One region of the Streptomyces sp. NPDC001709 genome, then DNA from elsewhere that is predicted to be linked to it. Evidence: predicted binding sites of a transcription regulator. Region 1 holds the regulator's gene; the other holds the start of a gene.
What was found. The regulator HspR, encoded in region 1, represses chaperone genes until heat shock. The targets are predictions, from matches to a motif close to TTGAGNNNNNNNNNCTCAA.

Region 1 (3,402 bases):
AACAAGGGCAACGCCAAGGCCGAGGAGCGCTTCAAGGAGATCTCCGAGGCGAACGACATACTCGGCGACCCCAAGAAGCGCAAGGAGTACGACGAGGCTCGCGCCCTGTTCGGCAACGGCGGCTTCCGCCCCGGGCCGGGCGCCGGCGGCTCCTTCAACTTCGACCTGGGCGACCTCTTCGGAGGCGGCGGGACCACCACCCAGGGCGGAGGTTTCGGCGGCGGACTCGGTGACGTCTTCGGGGGCCTGTTCAACCGCGGCGGCACGGGTACGACACGTACCCAGCCGCGCCGCGGCCAGGACATCGACACCGAGGTCACGCTGAGCTTCACGGAGGCCATCGAGGGCGCCACGGTGCCCCTGCGCATGTCCTCCCAGGCGCCCTGCAAGGCCTGCTCCGGCACCGGCGACAAGAACGGCACACCGCGCGTGTGCCCGACCTGCGTCGGCACCGGGCAGGTCGCCCGGGGCTCCGGCGGCGGCTTCTCGCTCACCGATCCCTGCCCCGACTGCAAGGGCCGCGGCCTGATCGCCGAGCACCCCTGCATGGAGTGCAAGGGCAGCGGCCGCGCGAAGTCCTCGCGGACCATGCAGGTCCGCATCCCGGCCGGGGTGACCGACGGCCAGCGCATCCGGCTGCGCGGCAAGGGCGCGCCCGGCGAGCGGGGCGGACCGGCGGGCGACCTGTACGTGGTCGTGCACGTCGGCGAGCACCCGGTGTTCGGGCGCAAGGGGGACAACCTCACCGTCACCGTGCCGGTGACGTATCCCGAGGCGGCCCTCGGCGGCGAGGTCCGGGTGCCGACCCTCGGCGGCCCGGCCGTCACCCTGAAACTGCCGCCCGGCACGCCCAACGGCCGCACCATGCGCGCCCGGGGCAAGGGCGCGGTCCGCAAGGACGGCACCCGCGGCGACCTCCTGGTCACCGTCGAGGTGAGTGTTCCCAAGGACCTGTCGGGGAAGGCTCGTGACGCACTGGAGGCGTATCGCGAGGCGACCGCGGGCGAGGATCCGCGTGCGGAGCTGTTCGAGGCCGCGAAGGGAGACTGAGAGTGATGGACGGCCGTCGACGAAACCCGTATGAACTGACCGAGGAGACCCCGGTCTACGTCATCTCGGTGGCGGCCCAGCTCTCCGGACTCCACCCGCAGACGCTGCGCCAGTACGACCGCCTGGGCCTGGTCTCCCCGGACCGCACCGCCGGCCGGGGCCGCCGCTACTCGGCCCGCGACATCGAACTGCTCCGTCAGGTGCAGCAGCTGTCGCAGGACGAGGGCATCAACCTGGCCGGCATCAAGCGGATCATCGAACTGGAGAACCAGGTCGCCGCCCTGCAGTCCCGTGTCGCGGAGCTGGAGGCGGCCCTGGACGGCGCGGCGGCGACGATGCGGCAGCGCGAGGCCGCGGTCCACGCCTCCTACCGCCGCGACCTGGTCCCGTACCAGGAGGTGCAGCAGACCAGCGCATTGGTGGTGTGGCGGCCGAAGCGGCAGCAGAACGACTGAGGCAGCATGGGCAGGGGCCCGGAGGGAAACCTCCGGGCCCCTGCCGTATGTGGCCGCAGGACCGCCGGTCAGTCCAGCTGCTCCGTCGAGCCGTCCGGATGGACCAGGAGGCGGATGGCGCCGCCGAAGCGGTTGTCGGTGATGCTGGCCGGGGTGGGTCCGCCGAGCTGCCGGGCGCGTTCCTGCAGGATCGTCAGGACGACGTCCTGGATGTCGCCGTAGGGCGGCGCGGTGACCGGGACGCCGTCGACCAGTGCGGCGTTGGGGGAGAAGACGTGGACCTGGGCATCGGAGGCGGTGCCCGGGGCGGAGGGCGTCGGCGTCGGTTCGGTCATCGGATCCTCTGAAGGTGCGGGCGGCGGGCTTGGACACAGGGGTCAGGCGATCCTCGGCGCGCCCGGGACGGCGGGGCCCCCGTGCCCGGCCCGCGCGTAGGTGCCACGCGAAAGCCGTTGCAGGCGGCCCGCCTTGACCAGGGCGGACAGGACATTGCTGATCGTCTTGGCCGGGTCGCCGTAGACACCCGGCGGCAGCGCGCGCCGCACGTCGCGGGCGGAGAACGGGCCGGGGAGCGTCTCCACCGCCCGCTCCACGGCCGCGCGGATGCTGGGCGTGGTCGGCGGACGGCGGCGCGGGCCCGGGGCGGCCGTCGTCGTGCCGTGGCCGGTGGGGTCGTCCGGGGACGCCGGGTGGGGCAGATGGGGGCGCAGCTTGTCCAGGGCCGAGCGGATGGTCGTCAGCAGGTCGTCGTCGCCGTCCGCCGTGGCGGCCAGCATCGTCGCCACCTTCTCGATGTTGCCGAGGCCGACGGCCAGTTCGCGCAGCAGCGGGTGGAGGACGTCGTGGCGCAGTGCGGCCACGGGGTCCTTGGTGGCGAGTTCGACCGAGATGGATCCGCTGAGCATGCGGGGCCGCGCTGCGGTGTCGCCGCCCTCCTCCTCGGGGACGAGGGAGGCCACGGCGGCGCGCACGGCCCGGACCTCGCCGAGCGTCTCCGGGCGCACGTCGCTGCCCGGCAGGCACACCAGCATCGCGACGAACTGCTCCAGGCTGGCCAGCGCGGGCAGGGTGGTGCGCACCAGCGGGCCGAGCAGCGCCTGCCGTACGGCCTGGGCGGGATCCTCGTAGGAGAAGGCGATCCGCTCCCCGGCCCCGGCCGCTGTCATGTGTTCGTTCCCGCTTTCCGTGTGCCCGGTCGCCCCGGGCGTTCGTGGTGCTCTCGGTCTTCGTGTGTGGGCCGGCTGTGCCGGATCGGCCGAGGGCTGCCTCGGCTCCTCGTGACCGCGCGGCGGTTCGTCCTGCAGGAGGTCGAAGGCGTCGAGGATCTGCTCCAGGGTGGGCAGGCTGTGGTCGGCAGCGCGGTGGCGAATCGTTTCGGCGGAGCGTGAGCGCACCCGGGCCAGGCGCCGCGCCTGGTCGTCGGCGCCGTCCGCGACCCGGTTCGGCAGGTCGCCCGAGGCGTCGCCGATGCCGAGCGCACGGCGCATCCGGCGGCGGTCCTCGGGAGCGGTCGCCGCCGCGTAGCCGTAGGGCTCGGCGTAGGCCACCGCGTCCTGGAGGCACTCGGCCCACAGGGGGCAGGAGGCGCACAGGTCGCGGGCGGTGCGCAGCAGAACGAGATGCTGGCGGCGCTGTTCGGGCGGAGCGCCGGCAAGGCCCGCGGGATCCGGCGCGTTCTCCAGCAGCGGGTGCTGGAAGACGTCCGGGCGGCGGCGGCAGGGCAGTGCCGTGATGGGCATGTACGGCCCCCGGTGCCGCTCACGCGCGCGTGGCGTGGGCAGTGCGGGCAGCGTCGTAGGACGTGCCAGGCGCATATGTGAAGTCCCCCGTGGTGATCTTTGAGCGTGGGGGACTTTAAAGCACGGTGCAAAACCCGTGCAACGCATCTGCAAATCGC
Region 2 (3,402 bases), on a different contig from region 1:
GCCCGGCGTCATGGGCTCGTGTGCGCAGGTGCGGTCGACGGAGTCCAGCACGGGCAGCAGGGCACGCAGGACGTTGGCCACGGCGATCTCGCGCACGGCCAAGCGGTCCCGGTGCACCCGCTTGCGGTAGTTGTCGTACTCGGCCTTCACCCGCTGCAGGTCGGCCGTGCGTTCCTCCAGCAGACGCTGCAGCCGGGCGGGGTCCGTGCCGTGCAGCCGGCCCTCGTCCATCGTCAGCCCGCCTCCGGCTTGTCGTCGTCGACGATCTCGGCGTCCACCACGTCCTGGTCCCCGGCGGAGGCGGCGGCCGTGCCCGAGTCGGAGGGCGCCTGGCTCTCCGTGCGGGACCTCTCGTACAGCGCCGTACCGATCTTCTGTGCCGCCTCGGCCGCACGCTCCATGGCCTGCCGGATTGCCGCTGTGTCCTCGCCCTTCAGCTTCTCCTTCAGCTCCGTGAGCGCGCTCTCCGTCTCGCTCCTGGCGTCCGCCGGGATCTTGTCGGGGTTGTCCCTGATGAGCTTCTCGGTGGAGTAGACGAGCTGTTCGGCCTGGTTACGGGTCTCAGCGGCCTCGCGCCGACTGCGGTCCTCCTCGGCGTGCTGCTCGGCCTCGCGGACCATGCGGTCGATGTCGTCCTTGGGCAGCGCGGAGCCTCCGGTCACGGTCATCTTCTGTTCCCTGCCGGTGCCGAGGTCCTTGGCGGAGACGTGCATGATCCCGTTGGCGTCGATGTCGAAGGCGACCTCGATCTGCGGCACTCCGCGCGGCGCGGGCGCGATGCCGGTCAGCTCGAACATGCCGAGCTTCTTGTTGTACGAGGCGATCTCCCGCTCGCCCTGGTAGACCTGCACGGTCACCGAGGGCTGGTTGTCCTCGGCGGTGGTGAAGATCTCCGAACGGCGGGTCGGGATCGTGGTGTTGCGCTCGATGAGTTTGGTCATGATGCCGCCCTTGGTCTCGATGCCCAGGGACAGCGGGGTGACATCGAGCAGCAGGACGTCCTTGACCTCGCCCTTGAGGACACCGGCCTGGAGCGAGGCGCCGACGGCGACGACCTCGTCGGGGTTGACACCCTTGTGCGGGTCCTTGCCGGTCAGTTCCCGCACCAGATCCGTCACCGCCGGCATGCGGGTCGAACCGCCCACCAGAATCACGTGGTTGATGTCGGACAGCTTGATCCGGGCGTCCTTGACCGCGTTGTGGAACGGGCCCTTGCAGCGGTCGAGCAGGTCGCTCGTCAGCTGCTGGAACTGGGCGCGCGTGACCTTCTCGTCCAGGTGCAGCGGGCCCTCGGCGGAGGCGGTGATGTAGGGGAGGTTGATGTTCGTCTCGGTTGCGCTGGACAGCTCGATCTTGGCCTTCTCGGCGGCCTCGCGCAGCCGTTGCACGGCCATCTTGTCCTTGGCCAGGTCGATGCCGTAGTTGTTCTTGAAGGTCTGGACCAGGTGGTCGACCAGCCGCTGGTCCCAGTCGTCGCCGCCGAGGTGCGTGTCGCCGTTGGTGGCCTTGACCTCGATGACGCCCTCGCCGATGTCCAGCAGGGACACGTCGAAGGTGCCGCCGCCCAGGTCGAAGACGAGGACCGTCTGGTCGTTCTCCTTGTCCAGGCCGTATGCCAGCGCCGCCGCCGTCGGCTCGTTGATGATCCGCAGCACATTCAGGCCGGCGATCTCCCCGGCCTCCTTGGTCGCCTGCCGCTGGGCGTCGTCGAAGTAGGCCGGGACGGTGACCACGGCGTCGGTGACGTCCTCGCCGAGGTACGCCTCCGCGTCCCGCTTCAGCTTCTGCAGCACCCGTGCGGAGATCTCCTGCGCCGTGTACCGCTTGCCTTCGATGTCGCCGTGCTCGGGGAACCGCCAGCCGTGGTCGCCCATGTGCCGCTTGACGGAGCGCGCGGTGCGCTCGACGTTCGTCACGGCCTGCCGTTTGGCGACCTCACCGACGAGCACATCCCCGCTCTTGGCGAAGGCCACGACCGACGGGGTGGTCCTCGCCCCTTCCGTGTTGGTGATGACGGTGGGCTCGCCGCCTTCGAGGACCGAGACCACCGAGTTCGTCGTACCGAGATCGATACCGACCGGACGCGCCATCTGGACTCACCCTCCTCGTGCCTGCCTGCTTCGGCTTGAGGTGCCTATAGCCCTGAATAAAACTTGAGTCTGACTATGTCAAGTTTGCGCAAGTGGCTGCCGCGGCGGCATCGACTTCACCTCGCCGTCGCGGGCCCGCCCTATCGCTGTCCTGGCAAGATGGCGGCATGGAACGTGTGCTTGGAATCGGTGGACACTTCATGCGGGCCGCCGACCCGGCGGCCCTGAGTGCGTGGTATCGCGATTGCCTGGGCCTGGACGCCGATGAGAACGGCCTGTGGCGTCAGGCAGCCGGGCCGACGGTGTTCGCGACGTTCGAGTCCGAGACCGACTACTTCGGGTCCCGCGCCCAGCAGACCATGCTCAACTTCCGGGTCCGCGACCTGGATGCGATGCTCGCGCAATTGCGCGCCAAGGGAGCGGACGTGGCCAAGGAAACGCAGGACATGGAGGGGGTCGGTCGATTCGGCTGGGTCACCGACCCTGAGGGCAATCGGGTCGAACTGTGGCAGCCCGCGTGACGGTGTCTTCGCGCAGGCGATGACGTGCTGCCGACTCACTTTCATGCCTCCGCGAACTCCCAGACGATGTGGAGGAGTTCGGCCGGGGTCTCGATCTGCGGCATGTGACCGCTGCGGTGGACGAGTGTGAACCGGGCGTCGGGGATGGCTGCCGCGTAGGCGCGCCCGTACTCGGTGTCGACGACCCGGTCGCTCTCGCCCCATGCGACGAGCGTCGGATGCGTGACCTTGGCCAGGCGCTCGCGGAGGGTGGGGTCTTGCATGGCGTGAGGGCCGGAGTAGATCTGCAGGGTGGCGCGGTTGGCGGCCATGGCCGCCCGGGCGGACTCCGGGAGCGTCGTGGGATCGACAGCGAACTTCGCGGGCTCGTGGAAGGCGAGAGTGGACAGCTCGGCCGGGGTGAGGGAGAACGGGTCCGCGACAGGGTGGCCCGGGACCCGGATACCGGCGGCGTTCACGAGGACGACCCCGCTGATCCGGTCGCTGCCGAGCAGGGCCAGTTCCGCGGCGATCCAGCCGCCTATGGAGTTGCCGACGACGGTGACGTCCGAGAGCCCGAGTTCGCCGAGCAGCTGCTCGTAGACCCTGGCGAGGGCGCGGACATCGGTCAGCCACTCCGGCCGCGCGGTCCCGTCGAAGCCCGGGTGAACGGGGGTGACGACCCTGGCCGCTCGCTGCTCGGCGAGCCGGCCGGCGAACGGGCCGACGGTCTGCGGACCGCCGCCGCCGTGCAGCAGGAGGAAGGGGCGGCCGTGACCCAGGTCGTCGACGGTGACCTGGAGGTCGCCGGA

Region 2: dnaK (molecular chaperone DnaK) is a predicted target of HspR. The motif match lies at 2,154-2,172, and genes of this name have one in related genera.

Annotation. Positions count from the first base shown of each region.
Region 1 is NZ_JBSFGB010000031.1:97,467-100,868, reverse strand. It holds gene dnaJ (molecular chaperone DnaJ) at 1-1,050, shown strand, start outside; gene ACWC0C_RS35265 (heat shock protein transcriptional repressor HspR) at 1,056-1,505, shown strand; gene ACWC0C_RS35260 (hypothetical protein) at 1,574-1,840, opposite strand; gene ACWC0C_RS35255 (WhiB family transcriptional regulator) at 1,883-3,319, opposite strand.
Region 2 is NZ_JBSFGB010000005.1:181,977-185,378, reverse strand. It holds gene grpE (nucleotide exchange factor GrpE) at 1-231, opposite strand, end outside; gene dnaK (molecular chaperone DnaK) at 234-2,090, opposite strand; gene ACWC0C_RS09775 (VOC family protein) at 2,258-2,611, shown strand; gene ACWC0C_RS09770 (alpha/beta fold hydrolase) at 2,653-3,402, opposite strand, start outside.